DNA from 4 places in the Allomesorhizobium aridi genome. Region 3 is predicted to be linked to each of the others. Evidence: predicted binding sites of a transcription regulator. Region 3 holds the regulator's gene; each other region holds the start of a gene.
What was found. The regulator PhoB, encoded in region 3, activates phosphate uptake and scavenging genes when phosphate is short. The targets are predictions, from matches to a motif close to TGTCATNNANCTGTCAT.

Region 1 (4,202 bases), 2.9 Mb from region 3:
CCAATGTTTCGGAAGGCCTGGCATGGGGAATGCGGGTTCTTTCGCCGGGCGAGCCATACACGCAAGGAAATCCCTTCGACGCCAAGGAAACCACCAAAATGGTCGTAGTATTCACCGACGGCGACAACAACGTGTTCGGCGCGGCGAACGCCCTGATCAACAAGTCGGATTACGGCTCATACAATTTTCTCGACACGGGTCGCATGGGAACGACCAACCGGAACACGGCGCTGGACAATGTAAACAAGCTGACCCTTGGCGCATGCACGTCGCTGAAGGATAAGGACGTGCGGATCTTTACCGTGGTTCTGGGCGCCGATTCTCAGAAAAACCGCGATCTCTACAGCGCCTGCGCCACAAGCACGGCCGACTACTATCCGACGAAGAACCCCGAACAGCTCAAGGCCGCCTTCAAGCAGATCAGCTACTCAATCTCCCAGCTTGCGGTTACAAACTGACGGGGCAGGCAAATTGCCTTCACAGCCTTCACCAGGACTCAACTAGTGCTTCGCTTTTCCTTTTTCGGCGCCGGGAAGAAAGCCTTCTCGCCGTGGCGCTTGCCGAACATGATGTCGAATTGCAGCAGGCGGAAGTCGCGGATAGCCGGATCGATCTCCTTCGCCCGCCCCCAGTCGAATGTCGCCATGCCCCGCGGCGTCACGAGCACGTTGCGGTCCACGACGCGATAACGCTGGCGCATCTCGCCGAGGAAGCCGGTGTAATAGGGGTGGCTCATGCCGGCCGTCTCCAGCACGTGGAGCGGCAGGAAGGACGGGCTGATCGAGCCGAGATGGTCGACCGGACCCTTGCGGTTCGACCAGATCACCAGCGGCGTTTCGTGCTGGATGCGCATTTTCGCGAGTGGCGCCTTGCGCTCGGCGACCGGGTTTTTCATGAACCCGGTCTCGACGAAGACGGGGCCGAGCGGCGGCAAATGGTCGCCGAAGAAGGCGATGACGGTTGGGCGCTCTCGCTTTTCAGCCCACTCGATCAGCCGAGCCAGGCCCTGGTCGGCATCGGCGGCTCCCTCGGCGAAGGTCAGGATCGAACCCCTGCTCCAGGCGCTCACCGAGGTTTCGACCTTGTGGCTGGTGGTGGGGTAGCGGTTCGGCTCGTAGGGGCCATGGCTCTGCAGCGTCACGGCGAAGAAGAAGAACGGCTCGGCGGTCACTTCGGCCTGGCGGATGATTTCTTCCGTGAGGGCGGCATCGGAGACGAGCGGTCCGCGCGTGGCCAGCGGCGGCAGGTTCTCTTCCGACATGAAGCTGTCGAAGCCGAATGCCTCATAAACCGGCGTGCGATTCCAGAACCAGCCTTCGAACGGGTGGATTGCGCGGGTGGCGTAACCCTGACTCTTCAGGAAGGTGGCGAGCGAGGGCAGTGGCTCGCGGACATATTGCTGATAGGGAATGCTGCCATAGGGCAGGAAGGCATTTGAGAAGCCGGTCAGCGCCTCGAATTCGACATTGGCCGTCATACCGCCGAATTCCGGCGAAAACACATGCCCGGACTGCACCGCGCGGACATTGGAAACCGGGTCGGGCGTGATCGTGACGCCCGGCAGCCGGGTGGGATCCCAGAACGATTCGCTCATCACGATGATGATGTCGGGCCGTTCCGGCGGAACCGACGCCGAGGCCACGGGGCGCCTGACGGCCTCTATCGCCTCCTTTGAATAGCCCTCAGGGGCCTTGACCTTGGCCATCGGCACGTTGAGCGCAAAGGCGATGGCGAAGCCGTTCGAGGCGTAGTTTTCCTTCTGGTCCCACATCATCGGGATGATCTGAAGCCGGTCGCGCGCCCAGGAGAAGGTCGCGTAATCCATGATCGAGCCGAAGAACAGCAACGCCGGCAAAGCGACCGCGAGCCGCGCGGCGCGGGCGCGCATCGGCAGGGCGGGAACCTTGCGCCGCCAGAATCGCCAGAGCGCCACCAGAAGCGCGATCGCGGCGATCGTGGTGACGACGAGCATGATTGCCAGCAGCGGGCGCTCGCGAACCAGCAGCGGCGTCAGTTCCACGATCTGGCGCGCATAGAGGAAATCGGTCGGGTAGAGCGGATCGCCGAGGTAATGCGCTTTCTGATGACCCACAAAGGCTAGGAACAGGACAGCGGGCGCGACCACCAGCAGCGCGTGATAGGCGCGGCCGAGCAGGGCGTCGAAAAAGACGATGAGCAGCGCAAACAGGATGATGGTGGTCCAGCCGGGGCGGAACGGCTGCTGGAAGAAAAGCAGCGTTTCGGGGAGCGAGCCGCGCACGATCCATTCGACCGAAAACACCAGGACTGCCGAAACCAGGAGCGTCAACGCCGCCGAACCGGCAATGCGCAATAGACGGACACGTCGCCGCGTTTCGGCCAAATTCCCTTTTCCCGAGGCTTCCCGCGTCGCCGAAACCCGGTCTGCGACAATCTTTGCCAACTTAATGTCCTCAATGCGTAATAAAAAACGTCATGCAACTGTCATTGTTCCGTCACAGAAGCTAGCGCGTGTGGCGGAAATAAGAAGTTCAGCAGCGCTTTGTTCCAAAGCAGGAGGCACGGGCTTGACTCGCCGGCCCGCGTCACGCCACACGGCAGCGGAGAAGAAATCGCGGAGCGAGATCATGGCCGTCGCATTCACTTTTCCGGGGCAGGGGAGCCAGGCCGTCGGAATGGGCAAGGACCTCGCCGACACGTTTCCCGAGGCACGCCGGGTATTCGACGAGGTTGATGACGCGCTCGGCCAGAAGCTCTCGAAAATCATGTGGGAAGGGCCGGAAGAGACCTTGACGCTGACCGCCAACGCGCAGCCCGCGCTGATGGCGGTGTCCCTCGCAGCGGTGCGGGCGCTTGAGGCGCGAGGCTTCTCGCTGAAGGACAAGGTTTCCTATGTTGCCGGCCATTCTCTCGGCGAATATTCCGCACTTGCCGCCGCAGGCATGTTCACGGTGGCCGACGCCGCCCGGCTGCTCCGCATCCGCGGCGATGCGATGCAGGCTGCGGTTCCGGTCGGCGAAGGCGCAATGGCCGCGATCATCGGACTGGAGCAGGGCGATGTCGAGGCGGCCTGCACGGAGGCCGCCAAGGGGTCGGTGTGCCAGATCGCCAACGACAATGGCGGCGGACAACTGGTGATTTCGGGCGCCAAGGCGGCGGTCGAACTCGCGGCCCGGCTCTGCACCGAAAAAGGCGCCAAACGGGCATTGATGCTTTCAGTCTCCGCTCCCTTCCACTCCGCTTTGATGGGTCCGGCCGCAGAGACGATGCGCGAAGCGCTGGCCAGCGTGAAGAAAAGTGCTCCGGCAGTGCCAGTGGTGTCGAACGTCTCGGCGACGCCGCTTAGCGATCCGGACCAGATCGTCGCCCGCCTCGTCGAGCAGGTGACCGGCCGCGTGCGCTGGCGCGAGACGGTGGAATGGTTCGGCGCCAATGGCGTGACGACACTTTACGAAGTGGGAGCAGGGAAAGTGCTCTCAGGACTGGCGCGGCGGATCAACAAGGAGATCGCTACCAGCGCGATCAACAATCCGGCCGATGTCGAGGCGGCGGTTGCGGCGTTAGGGTGAACGATTAAGCTAGAACACTCCCTTACCAAGGGAGTGCCCTATCAATTGGAACGGGAGTCAAAAATGTTTGATCTGACCGGCCGCAAGGCGCTCGTCACCGGGGCGAGCGGGGGTATCGGCGAGGCGGTGGCGCGCGCGCTGCATGCGCAGGGCGCGATGGTCGGCCTGCACGGCACGCGGGTGGAGAAGCTGGAGGCGCTGGCCGCCGAGCTCGGCGACCGCGTGAAAATATATCCGGCGAACCTGTCGAATCGCGACGAGGTCAAGGCGCTTGGCGCAAAGGCCGAAGCCGATCTCGAAGGCGTCGACATACTGGTCAACAATGCCGGCATCACCAAGGATGGGCTTTTTGTCCGCATGTCGGACGCGGATTGGGATGCGGTGATGGAAGTCAACCTGACGGCGGTGTTTAGGCTCACCCGGGAATTGACCCATCCGATGATGCGCCGCCGCAACGGCCGCATCATCAACATCACCTCGGTGGTCGGCGTCACCGGCAATCCCGGCCAGGCGAACTACTGCGCCTCCAAGGCAGGCATGATCGGCATGTCGAAATCGCTGGCGCAGGAGATCGCGACGCGCGGCGTGACGGTGAATTGCGTGGCGCCGGGCTTCATCGAATCGGCCATGACCGACAAGCTGAACGACAAGCAG
Region 2 (4,202 bases), 330 kb from region 3:
TCGACCCGGGGCCGGAGCGCCCCGCACGACCATGCGGGGATCATCTCCGGCGCCACACTTGCCTGGATGCCGGTCGTGCACACCCGTTCCCACCAGCAAGCTGCCGGGATGCAGTATGGTGGAAGTGGCAGGGGGTGTGGATAAAAGATTCCTTTGCCAAATCGCCAAGCGCTTGAAATCGTTGCAAGGAAACTTCGGCAGCGGCGAAAATCGACCAGGAGCGGACTGGCTTTGTCCACACTTCGTGAGTGGGTGTCGTTGCCGCTTTCGGGAAATCGCGTTCTGGACTGCCGGAGCACTGCCGCGACGATACAGCATGGATCCTTGTCTCTCCGCTGCGTCGCTTTGCTCCTGCTCCGCCCGAGGATGACGAATGGATAGCCAGTTTCGCGCCGATTCTGTTGAAAAAACGCGGCGACTTCTTCAACACAATCGCGCCAATCGCAGCCGTTGCGACTTGCCGGCACGGGGGCAATTCCCTCAGGCCAACCGTCAGGTTATCATGAGGCAGCTTGTCAACGGAGCATCGCAATGGAACTCACCTCGCTTCTCATCTTCGCGGGCGCGCTGTTTGTCGCCGCGGGGTCGCCAGGACCAAGCATCGCCGCGCTGGTCGCGCGGGTGATTTCCAAAGGGTTCCGCGACGTGCTGCCCTTCCTTGCGGCGATGTGGATCGGCGAGGCGATCTGGCTGTCGCTGGCCGTGTTCGGCCTGGCCTTCGTGGCGCAGACCTTTCATGTTGCATTCGTCATCGTGAAATGGGCCGGCGTCGCCTACCTGGCTTATCTCGCCTGGAAAATGTGGACCGCGCCGGTCGCGGTCCGCGACGGCGACATGCCGCGCGAAGATACGCCCTTCAGGCTGTTCTTCGCCGGCATGGCGGTGACGCTCGGCAATCCCAAGATCATGATGTTCTACCTGGCGCTGCTGCCGACCATCATCGACCTCGCTTCGGTGACGCTGGTCGGCTGGCTGGAGCTGACGCTGACCATGGCCGTCGTGCTCATCGCCATCGACGCCGTCTGGGTGATCGCTGCCGCGCAGGCGCGAAAACTGCTCAAGAGCCAACGGGCCATGAAGATCGCCAACCGGGTCAGCGCAACCACCATGGCGGGTGCGGCGGCGGCTATCGCGACGCGGTGAGAGTGGCTGCGGGCATAAGCGCATGCCGCCCTGCCTGCCGAAATCTTCTCCCTATAGCGACGGGGAGAAGCGTCACCGCGCCATTGCGTGATATTCGGCGTTGGGCCGCATATCGATCGCAGCGGCGAGGCGGTTCGACATGTTGAAGAAGGCGGCCGTGGAGGCGATGTCCCAGATGTCGCGGTCGGAAAAGCCGGCCTCGCGCAACGCTGCGCGGTCGCTCTCCTCGATCTTCGCAGGCTCTTCCGTGAGCTTGGCGGAAAAATCCAGCATCGCCTTGTGGCGCGGCGAAAGCGCTGCCGCGCGGTAATTCATCACCATCATCTCGCCCAGCTCCGGATCGCCGGACAGCTGGCGCACCGCCGCGCCATGCGCGGTGAGGCAGTAGTAGCAGTGGTTGATCGAGGAGACGACGACCGCGATCATCTCGCGCTCGAGCTTGGACAGGCCGGAATCGCCGAGCATCAGGTCGTTGTAGGTGTCGGTGAAGGCGCGCAGCTTCTTTTCGTCGAAAGCGTAGGAGAGGAGGACGTTCGGGACGATCCCGAGCTTCTCCTCGCATTTGGCGAAATAGGCCTGCGTGGCCTCGCTCAACCCGGCGGCGGGAAGCTCCAGTGCATGGATGCGCTCGTTCATGGCCGTCATCTCCCTTTCATCAGAAGTTTGCATTTTGCGCCAATGCGCGTGTCGCCAAATGCGGTTCATCTGCTACGATAGACGCAAAAGCATGGGACCGGGGGAGGTTTAAGCATCATGGCATCCAGCGCCAAGGCCAAAGCGGCGGCACCGAGACTCCCCACACCTAAAGCAATAGACGGGCCGGCGCGGCTGGCGGAATACCTGCATGCGCGCACGCCCGCCGAAGACGTCGCCGCCTATGAGCCTGCCGTTCTCGCCAAGGCCGCCGAACTTGCCTATCGCGCGGTCACGAAGCACCACAAGGGCGAGAGCGTCATCGCAATCGACAGCGCCGCCGGCATGGTGCGCGACGGGCGGCCGGTGACGGTTATCACCGTAGTCAACGACAACATGCCCTTCCTGTTCGATTCGGTGCTGGGCGAGATCACCGACACGGCGGGCGAGCCGGCGCTGGTCACGCATCCGGTGATCGTGGTCAGGCACGGGAAGCATGGCGTCGAGGAGATCCTCGGCGACGGCGGCTTTGCCAAGGACCACGACGCCGATCGCCTGAGCGTCATCCACGTCCATATAGGCAGGCTTTCCACAGAAGAGGCCCATGCGCTGCGCGACAGGCTGGCGCGCGTGCTCGGGCAGGTCCGCCACGCGGTCAGCGACTGGAAGCCGATGCTGGCGCGGCTCGACCAGGCGATCCTGGAATTTCGCTATGCCCCGATACCGCTCGACAAGGACGCGGTGACGGAGGCGATAGCGTTCCTGGAATGGCTGCGCGACGACAATTTCACCTTTCTCGGCATGCGCGAGTTTGCCTACAAGGGCGGCGAGAAGAGCGGCACGCTGGAGCGCGCATCCAGCCCCGGCTTGGGCATATTGCACGATCCCAACGTGATGGTGCTGCGGCGTGAGATCGAAGGCGCGACGACGACGCCCGAAATCCGCGCCTTCCTGCACGGGCCCGATCCGCTGATCGTGACCAAGGCCAATGCCAAGTCGGTCGTCCACCGCCGCATCTATCTCGACTACATCGGGGTCAAGACTTACGACAAGAAGGGCGCGCTTTCGGGGGAACTGCGCATAGTCGGCCTGTTCACGTCGACCGCCTATACGCGCTCGGTGATGAAGATCCCCTATCTTCGATCCAAGGCGCAGAAGGTGATCGCCAAATCCGGCTTCGACCCGGGCGACCACTCGGGCAAGGCGCTGATCAACGTGCTCGAATCCTATCCGCGCGACGAACTTTTCCAGATCACGGTGCCGACGCTGCGCAAGCATGCCGAAGCGATCCTCGGGCTGGTGGAGCGGCCGCGCGTGCGGGCCCTGGTACGGGTCGACCAGTTCGACCGCTTCGTCTCGATCCTGGCGTTCGTGCCGCGCGACCGCTACGACAGCCGCGCGCGGGTACGCATCGGCGACTACCTGAAGAACGTGTTCGAGGGGAGGCTGTCGGCCTACTATCCCGCCTTCCCGGAAGGCGGCCTGGCGCGGGTGCATTTCATCATCGGCCGCTCCGGAGGCAAGACGCCGAAGGTCGACCCCAAGAAGATCGAAGCGGAAGTCCGCGACATCGTCCGCACCTGGGAGGACGCGTTGCGGGATGCGGCGGACGCTTCGGGCGCAGGGCCGGAACTGTCGGCCATCGCCGCGAAATTTCCGGAAAGTTATCGCGGCAGCTTCTCGGCGGCCGAGGCGCTGGTCGACGCCCGCCGCATCGCCGCGCTCGACGAGGCCAATCCGATCGCCATCGACTATTACCGGCACGGCGACCAGAAGCCCGAACAGGCGGCGCTGAAGATCTACCATTTCGGCTCGCCGGTGGCGTTGTCGCGCCGCGTGCCGGTGCTGGAGAATATCGGCTTCAGGGTGATCAGCGAGCGCACCTTCGAGGTGGGCGAACGCGAAACCGGCCTGGTGTTCGTGCACGACATGGACCTGGAGAACGCCTTCGGGCAGGCGATAGACCTCAAGGACGGCGGGAAGCTGTTCGAGGACGTGTTCCTGTCGGTGTGGCGCGGCGACGCCGATAATGACGGCTTTAACGGTCTCGCCCAGACGGCCGGCCTGTGGTCGAACGAGATCGCGATCCTGCGAGCCTATGGCCGCTACCTGCAGCAGGCCGGAATCCCGCAGAGCCAGGGTTTCATCGCGGCCGTGCTCAACCGCTATCCCGATATCGCGCGCGGGCTCTATTCGATGTTTGCGGCGCTGTTCGACCCGGCTGCGCAGCGCGACGGTGTTGTGACGGCGCGGCACCTCAAGGCCAAGATCAAGGATGCGCTGGAGGATGTGCCCAATATCGACGACGACACCATCATCAGGCGCTACCTCAATCTCGTTGAATCCTCGTTGCGCAGCAATCATTTCGTTCCCGAAACGAAAGAAAAGGGACAGTCGCTGGCTATCAAGCTGGATTCGCGGGCGAT
Region 3 (4,202 bases):
CGCTGTTCGATGTCGACCTCGATGTTCGCGAAAACCAGGTGACGGCGTTGATCGGCCCGTCCGGCTGCGGCAAGTCGACCTTCCTGCGCTGTCTGAACCGCATGAACGACACGATCGACATCGCGCGGGTGTCGGGCAAGATCACGCTCGACGGCGAGGACGTCTACGATCCGAAGATCGACGTGGTCGAACTGCGCGCCCGCGTCGGCATGGTATTCCAGAAGCCCAACCCGTTTCCCAAGTCGATCTACGAGAACGTCGCCTACGGCCCGCGTATCCATGGCCTTGCGAAAAACAAGACGGATCTCGATGGCATCGTCGAATCCAGCCTGAAGAAGGCCGGCCTGTTCAACGAGGTGAAGGACCGCCTGCTCGAATCCGGCACCGGGCTATCCGGCGGCCAGCAGCAGCGCCTGTGCATCGCGCGCGCAATTGCCGTCTCGCCCGAAGTGATCCTTATGGACGAGCCGTGCTCGGCACTCGACCCGATCGCCACCGCCAGGGTGGAGGAACTGATCGATGAATTGCGCGAGAACTACACGATTGTCATCGTCACCCATTCGATGCAGCAGGCGGCCCGCGTTTCGCAGCGCACCGCCATGTTCCACCTCGGCTATCTGGTCGAGGAGGGTGCGACCGACAAAATGTTCACGAACCCCGACGACAAACGCACGCAGGACTATATCACCGGCCGGTTCGGCTGAGTGACAAGGCGAGGACGATAGAATGGGTGAGCACACGGTTGCCTCTTTCGACGAAGAACTCGGGCATGTCGACCGGCTGATCCGCGACATGGGCGATCTCGCCGGCGCGATGGTCGGCGCTTCGATCAGGGCGCTTCTGTCATCCGACAATGCACTGGCGCAGCGGGTCATCTCCGACGACGCCATCATGGACGCCAGGCAGCGCGAACTCGACGACCGCGCCATCACGCTGATCGCCAAGCGCCAGCCGATGGCGCAGGATCTGCGCGCCGTGCTCGGCGCTATCCGCATGGCAGGCGATCTCGAGCGTATAGGCGATCTCGCCAAGAACATCGCCAAGCGCGTCAGCGCTGTCGGCCAGAGCGCGACGCCGCGCGACCTCTCGCACAGCATCGACGCCATGGCCCAGATGGTGCTCGCCCAGGTTCATGGCGTGGTCGACAAATATGTCGCGCGCGAACCGGAGGCGCTGCAGACGCTGCGCGCCGATGACGAGAAGATCGACGTCAAATACACGTCGGTGTTCCGCGAATTGCTGACCTACATGATGGAAGACCCGCGCAACATCACCGCCTGCACGCATCTCCTGTTCTGCGCCAAGAACCTCGAGCGCATAGGCGACCATGTCACCAACATCGCCGAAAACGCCTATTTCGTCATGACCGGTTCGCAACTGCCGCCGAACCGGCCGAAGCTCGACGAGACCACGCAGACGGTGTCGGCCGAGTAAGCAAATCGGCATTGGGATTTCATTTATGATCGCTCCGAAAATCATGGTTGTCGAAGACGAGGAGCCGCTGGGCGTGCTCCTGCGCTACAATCTGGAATCCGAAGGCTATCAGGTCGAGATCGTGCCGCGCGGCGACGAGGCCGAGATAAGGCTGCAGGAGAACGTGCCGGACCTTCTGGTGCTGGACTGGATGCTGCCGGCGCTTTCGGGCATCGAGCTCTGCCGCCGGCTAAGAATGCGACCTGAAACCGAGCGCCTGCCGATCATCATGCTGACTGCCCGCGGCGAGGAAAGCGATCGCGTCAGGGGGCTCGCCACCGGCGCCGACGACTATCTGGTCAAGCCGTTCTCGACGCCGGAATTCATGGCGCGGGTCAAGGCGCTGCTGCGGCGGGCAAAGCCCGAGGTGCTGTCCAGCGTGCTCAAGGTCGGCGACATCGTTCTCGACCGCGAGGCGCACCGGGTCTACCGCAAGAAGAGCGAGGTCAAGCTCGGGCCGACCGAGTTCCGGCTGCTGGAATTCATGATGCGGCATCCAGGCCGGGTGTTCTCGCGCGGGCAATTGCTCGACAATGTGTGGGGCGAGACGATCTATATCGACGAGCGTACCGTCGACGTGCATGTCGGGCGGCTGCGCAAGGCGGTCAACAACGGCCGCATGCCGGACGTCATCCGCACCATCCGCGGCGCCGGCTACGCAATCCGCGAGGAATAGCGTTTACGCCACTTCGGTCTTCCTGGCAGGCGTTTCCGTTGGCGCGCCGGCGGCGAAGATTTCCTGGTCGATGAGGGTCAGCGCGCGCATGGCGCAGCCTTCGCGGATCAGCGGAACCTCGTCCGGCTCGACGGCGAAGGAGATCGCGCCTGAATGCTGGCCGCCGGCGGTTCTGGCGATCGCCTCGCGCAGAGGCGGCTCGATCAAGTCGAAGGCGGCGGCGCCTATGCCGACCATCGCCACCGGGGCGGGGTCGATGAGCGCGAACAGGCTGCCTAGGCCGAAGCCGATCGCCTCGCCGGCCCGACGGAACGCCTCGCGCTCGGGCCCTTCTTTCGCGCGGGCGGTTGCCGCGAGCGCTTTCATGTCGGCGTCGCTGATGTCGGCTACCGGCTCCTCGTCCTCGCTCGATTGACGGGCGGCCCGCCAGATCGCGTAATTGCCGGCATAGGCCTCGACGCAGCCGCGGCGTCCGCAGCGGCAAAGAGCGCCATCGGGACGGTGGATCATGTGCCCGAACTCGCCGCCTGAAGATTGAGTGCCGGTGAAAAGCTCGCCCTTCAGCACCAGGCCCATGCCGATGCCGTGCGACAGCAGGATCGCGATGAAATCGTCGCGGTAGCGCTCGGGATCGCGCCACTTCAGCGCCTCGGCGATCATGTTGCAGTCGTTCTCGACCGTCACCGGAATGCCGAACTCGCCTTCGAGCGTATCGGCGAAGCCGATGCCCGAATGCGGGGTGATCGGCGACCACAGCATGGTGCGCCGCCCGGCGTCGGTCGTGCCCTGGACGGCAAGCACCATGCGCATGATGCGCCTTCCGCCCGCTGCGCCGAGCCGCCGCCGCACCATCGCCAGGCATTCGCCTATCAGCTCGTCCTCGGGCAAGGTCAGCGTCGACAGCTTGCGCTGCTCGCTGGTGACCGTCTGGCCGGCATAGTCGACAACGGCGACGGAAAGGAAATTCAGCGCCAGGACGATGGTGACGACGGCTGCCGCTTCAGGCTTCAGCGCCAGTGCTACCTGCGGCCGTCCCCGCTTCAGCGAAACCGCCTCGCCGCTTTTGGTCTCGGCCAGGATGCCCTCGGCGATCAGGTCCGACGAAATCGCCGATATCGTGGAGTGGCTGAGGCCGGTGGCGCGAGCGATCTCGGTGCGCGACGGCTGGAAGGCGCGGCGCACCGCCGAGATGACCATTGCGCGGTTGCGCCTGCGCAAATCGTCGTGACGGATTCCGACCGACATTTCCTGCAATCCTCCCGCGGCTGCCGCCGCAGACCTTCCCTTCCAAGCCAAGGTCCGTCAACAGCGCCGCAACAATATTGACAGAAGTCGCCGCATGCGTCATTCTTTTTTCGAGGCTCGAAAAAAGAGCTTCGGACGACGTTCAATGCGCCTCCGGGCGCACTAGGGAGGTAATCATGAAAAAATTTGCAACCGCCATTCTGGCGGGTGTGGCGATGACCGTGTCGCTTGCGGCAGTGGCCGAGGCGAAGGACAAGATCATTGGCGTATCCTGGTCCAACTTCCAGGAAGAGCGCTGGAAGACTGACGAGGCGGCGATCAAGGCGGCGCTCGAAGCAGCCGGCGACAAGTACATCTCCGCGGATGCCCAGTCCAATCCGGGCAAGCAGCTCACCGATGTCGAAAGCCTGATCGGCCAGGGCGCCAACGCGCTGATCATCCTGGCGCAGGATTCGAGCGCGATTGCGCCGGCCGTCGAGAAGGCGGTCGCCGAGGGCATTCCGGTGGTCGGCTACGATCGCCTGATCGAAAACAAGGACGCCTTCTACCTGACCTTCGACAACAAGGAAGTCGGCCGCTTGCAGGCCAAGGGCGTGTTCGCCGTGAAGCCGGAAGGCAACTACGTCTTCATCAAGGGTTCGGGCTCCGATCCGAACGCCGATTTCCTGTTCGCCGGCCAGATGGAAGTGCTCAAGGAAGCAATCGACGCCGGCAAGATCAAGAATGTCGGCGAGGCCTACACCGACGGCTGGCTGCCCGCCAACGCCCAGAAGAACATGGAGCAGTTCCTGACCGCCAACGACAACAA
Region 4 (4,202 bases), 2.7 Mb from region 3:
CTCCTCGATCCTGACGCCGTCGGCGCCTTCGGAAGGCAGGTCCATGCTATCCAGAGCTTCCAGGCTCGGCTGGGCTGACCCGGTCGACAAAGCAGAAGCCAGCATCGCACCGGCCAGCGTAAACCGGCAGAACAAGCGGCCAAATCTGTTTCGCTTGGTCATTGGGCCAATTCCTTTGCGATGTATCATGCGGCGACCTCGATCTCTTGCCCGGGGACGACCTCAGCCGTTTGCGGCGCGGGCACGATCCCGAGCTTGCGAAGGGCGGGAAGGAACTTGTTGTGCCTCGTTCCCTGATTGAGGATGGCTATGCCGGTGCAATATTTCGAGCAGTGCTTGGTGGGGTGCTGGTGCATTGCGCGCAGGAGGCGATCGGCTATCCCGTTGCCGTTTGCGGATTTCGTTTCCAGGATGAAGTGATCATCACTGACGGCGTGCGACGAGCCGGGAGCGAAAAACCGCATCCCGCTGTCGATCGTCATGCGCTCGCCGCCGTCCTTCGCCACGAGTGTCATGCGGACATAGCGCATGTCGAGGACGCGTGAGAGCGCGTACGGAAACTCCTGGCGATACTGGTCGAAATAGACTTCGTGCACGTAGGCGAGCGCCGTCTTGTTGAGAATGCCGAATTTACCGGCATCATAAGGCAGCCGCTTCTTGATCGTCGCGCCGCGCTTATCCTTGAGCTTCACCTCGACGAAACAAAGCCCTGCATCGGCATATTTCCGGATCCGGACTTTCGCCCGCTGCCGCCGACCCTGATGGTGGTCGAAATAGCTGCGCCGGTCCGCATCGTCGAAATAGCAGGTTTCATAGGTGAACGACCGGCGGCCCTCGATTTCCAGAATATCGAAGCGCCTTGCCAGTTCGGCAGCGGCGCGATGCAGTATGCCCGCGCGGGTGACGTATTTGTTGTCGAGCCGCTCCAGCATCTCGGCCTTGGAGTTGAGGGCAGCGAGGCTGATCGGGTCGAAAACCTGCTCCAGGCGCGCGTCAGTGTTTGCGATAGAAGACATTGAGCCTCGCCATTTCCGTGATGTAGTCGAGTTGCAGAACCTGATAAGACAGCACCGTGACCCCCAGCCGCTCCGAGAGTTCGGCGCGCATGGTTTCGGGGTCCGACAGCAGCGTCAGGTGGATTTTGTCGAGCGTGACCTTCGCCCCGCTGACCGATTGCAGCATCTTCGGGTGGTCGACCACGTAGGCGCCGACGAGCACGAACAAAACGATCATCGCCGCGAAGGGCAGCGTCGTTCCCTGCACGGATGAGATGACTGCGATGGCGACGCTGCCGAAGAAATAGGTCATCTCGGTTTTGCTGAGCGGCTCCGAGCGCAGTGTGAAGAGCGCCAGGATAGCGAACAGGCCAAAGCCCGCGGCAACGCTGAAATTCACCGAAGACAGGACGGTAAGCACCGCAAAAACGAAGATGTTGAACAGAGCGGCAGCCGTCACCAGCTCCTTGTCCCGATAGCGCCGGTAATACATGCCGAACGTAAGAAGCGTCATTCCAACGAGGTTCAGCGCGAACCTGATCGCCTGAGCCGCCAGCGGGTCCTGAAGGGCTTGCATGAAAAAGGAGTTCATCGCGCCCTCGCCATTGGGGCGCCTGGCGATGCTGCCGGGATAAGTGGAACGGGGTGCATTTCAGCTCCTGCTTCTCGTGACGCCATAGGCGGCGCTGAATGGAAAACGGGACGATCCCGCTCCATTCCGGTCGGAAAGTCAGAGGCTGCGGAATGCGGCGGCGTCGCTTAACCTTCCAGGATCAACGACTTGTCGGGAACGCATTCGGAGGTGTGACAGTCCGATGACAGATTTATGAAGCTAGCCGGCTAAAGCTTCGTGGGAGTTTGGCTAGATTTTGGGGCACCCTAGATTAGAATTTGACAAACTTCAGGTGAGAGGAGGGTAAGAGCCGGTGTCCCAGCCGCGCTCGAAACATGCTCGATCAGGACCTCGCAGCCATCCGGAAATCTAACGGTTTTTCGATGCCGCCCGATCGCAGGAACCGGTCTTCGTAGAGAATTTGGAAAACGTGCAGGGGATGAGCACGAGGCGGTCCGCCGTCAGGTCAATCGGGCTCCCGCGTGCCTCCAGCGCGTGGGCAACCGCTTCGAACCGTCTTTATCCAGCGTGCTCGGCAATCACCGCGAGAAAGGCGGGGCCATAACGCTCCAGTTTGGCCTCGCCGACACCTGGAACACCGGCCATTTCCGCACGCGAGGCGGGGCGGGCCGCGGCCAATTCGATCAGCGTCCGGTCATGAAAGATCACATAGGGCGGCACATTCTGCGTTCGGGCGATTTCCATGCGTTTTGCGCGTAATGCCTCGAACAGTCCACGATCGGCGTGTGGCAGGGCGGCAGGTGGGCTGTTGCGAGAGACCTTTTCGCGCCGGGCGCGCGGCGGTGGCGGCGTACGCAGCATGAGCATCCGCTTTTCGCGCAGGAACTGGCGGCCCGCGTCCGAGATCGACAGCCCGCCATGGCCGCTCAGGTCAACGTCAATCAGTCGTAGCGCAATCAACTGACGCAAGATCGCGCGCCAGGTGCGGCCGTCGTGCTCCTTGCCGATGCCATAGGTGGAGACGCGGTCGTGGCCGAACTGCATGATGCGTTCATCCTGAGCACCCAATAGGACATCGACGATGTAGGCCTGGCCGAAGCGTTCGCCGGTCCTGTGAATGCACGACAGGATTTTCTGCGTGGCGATCGTACCGTCGAACAGCCTTGGCGGCTCGGCACAGGTATCGCAGTTGCCGCAAGGTTCGCAGCGGTCGCCGAAATAAGAGAGCAGCGCCTGGCGGCGACAGCCCGCCGTCTCGGCCAACCCAAGGAGCGCATCGAGCTTTTGCCGTTCCATACGCTTGCGCTGTTCGGGTGCATTCGATTCTTCGATGAAGCGACTGCGCAAAGCAATGTCTTCATGGCCATAGAGCATCAGGGTGTCCGAAGGCAGGCCATCGCGCCCGGCACGACCGGTCTCCTGATAATAGGCCTCTATGCTGCCTGGCAGATCGACATGGGCGACGAACCGCACATCCGGCTTGTCGATGCCCATACCGAATGCGATCGTGGCCACCATGATGACGGCCTCGTCGCGCTGGAAGCGCGTCTGGTTCCCCTCGCGCGCTGCCTTGTCCATGCCGCCATGATAGGGGAGCGCGTTATAGCCTTGCGTGGAGAGCCAGGCCGCCGTCTCCTCGGTCTTTCGTTTCGACAGACAGTAGACGATGCCGCTTTCGCCCTCATGGCTCTTCAGGAAGCGCTTCAACTGCCCCCTCGGATTGTCTTTCTCCTCCATGGCGTAGCGGATGTTGGGTCGATCAAAGCCGGCGACGAAGGCATCGCTTTCCGCGATCTTGAGATGCGCCAGGATTTCAGCCCGTGTCGGAGCGTCGGCGGTGGCCGTCAGCGCCATGCGCGGAGTGTCGGGGAACAGCGCGACCAGAGCGTCGAGCTGGCGGTACGAGGGACGGAAATCGTGTCCCCACTGCGACAGGCAATGCGCTTCGTCGATCGCGATCAGCGACAGGGGCACTTGGCCAAGCTGCTCCAATATGCCGGATCTGAGCAGCGTCTCAGGGGCTACGTAGAGGAGGTCCAGAGCGCCGTCGGATACGTTTCGCCACAACGCGCGCCGCTCATCGCCTGTCAGATCGGAGTTGAGCGCGGCGGCCCTGACTCCTGATTGACGCAAGGCAGCCACCTGATCGGCCATCAGAGCGATCAGCGGTGAGACTACGAGGCCCATGCCGGGCCGGGCCATCGCCGGGATCTGATAGCAAAGCGATTTGCCGCCGCCCGTCGGCATCAAGACAAAGGCGTTGTTGCCGGCCATCACATGGTCGACGATCTCCGCCTGAGGTCCACGAAATGCATCGTAGCCATAAACGGCTTTCAGAATATGCGCGGGATCGGCGGTCACGGTAACCTGTGGCAAGAATCAGAAAGACCACGCCTAATAACAGTTTTGCGAGGTGAAGAGCGCCCAGCGACCTTCCTGCTGAGCAATTTCGCCTCCAGCATATTAACCGAGCGATGAAGGTTAGCCGAGATGAAGCGATTCCCTTGGTTCGGCTAGCCTGCATCTTGCATCATCTACGAAGTTCGTGATCCGTTGTCGCAACATTGGCGTTGTGAAACCCGACGATGCTCGGCTATGCAAGGGCATGACGACGATCGAGGACATGCTCCGGC

Region 1: the regulator PhoB is predicted to act here: its motif matches at 2,451-2,467, upstream of ACG873_RS06885 (LTA synthase family protein).
Region 2: the regulator PhoB is predicted to act here: its motif matches at 1,783-1,799, upstream of ACG873_RS23085 (NAD-glutamate dehydrogenase).
Region 4: the regulator PhoB is predicted to act here: its motif matches at 1,800-1,816, upstream of ACG873_RS04065 (DUF4956 domain-containing protein).

What each region holds. Positions count from the first base shown of each region.
Region 1 covers NZ_CP171729.1:1,014,918-1,019,119, forward strand. The annotation lists gene ACG873_RS06880 (pilus assembly protein TadG-related protein) at 1-458, shown strand, start outside; gene ACG873_RS06885 (LTA synthase family protein) at 497-2,422, opposite strand; gene fabD (ACP S-malonyltransferase) at 2,607-3,548, shown strand; gene fabG (3-oxoacyl-[acyl-carrier-protein] reductase) at 3,612-4,202, shown strand, end outside.
Region 2 covers NZ_CP171729.1:4,271,345-4,275,546, reverse strand. The annotation lists gene ACG873_RS23095 (LysE family translocator) at 532-1,143, shown strand; gene ACG873_RS23090 (peroxidase-related enzyme) at 1,216-1,779, opposite strand; gene ACG873_RS23085 (NAD-glutamate dehydrogenase) at 1,897-4,202, shown strand, end outside.
Region 3 covers NZ_CP171729.1:3,939,543-3,943,744, reverse strand. The annotation lists gene pstB (phosphate ABC transporter ATP-binding protein PstB) at 1-704, shown strand, start outside; gene phoU (phosphate signaling complex protein PhoU) at 727-1,434, shown strand; gene phoB (phosphate regulon transcriptional regulator PhoB) at 1,460-2,149, shown strand; gene ACG873_RS21435 (ROK family protein) at 2,153-3,394, opposite strand; gene xylF (D-xylose ABC transporter substrate-binding protein) at 3,571-4,202, shown strand, end outside.
Region 4 covers NZ_CP171729.1:446,551-450,752, forward strand. The annotation lists gene ACG873_RS04055 (esterase-like activity of phytase family protein) at 1-45, opposite strand, end outside; gene ACG873_RS04060 (polyphosphate polymerase domain-containing protein) at 186-1,016, opposite strand; gene ACG873_RS04065 (DUF4956 domain-containing protein) at 994-1,587, opposite strand; gene recQ (DNA helicase RecQ) at 2,128-3,930, opposite strand; partial or broken gene ACG873_RS04075 (hypothetical protein) at 4,175-4,202, shown strand, end outside.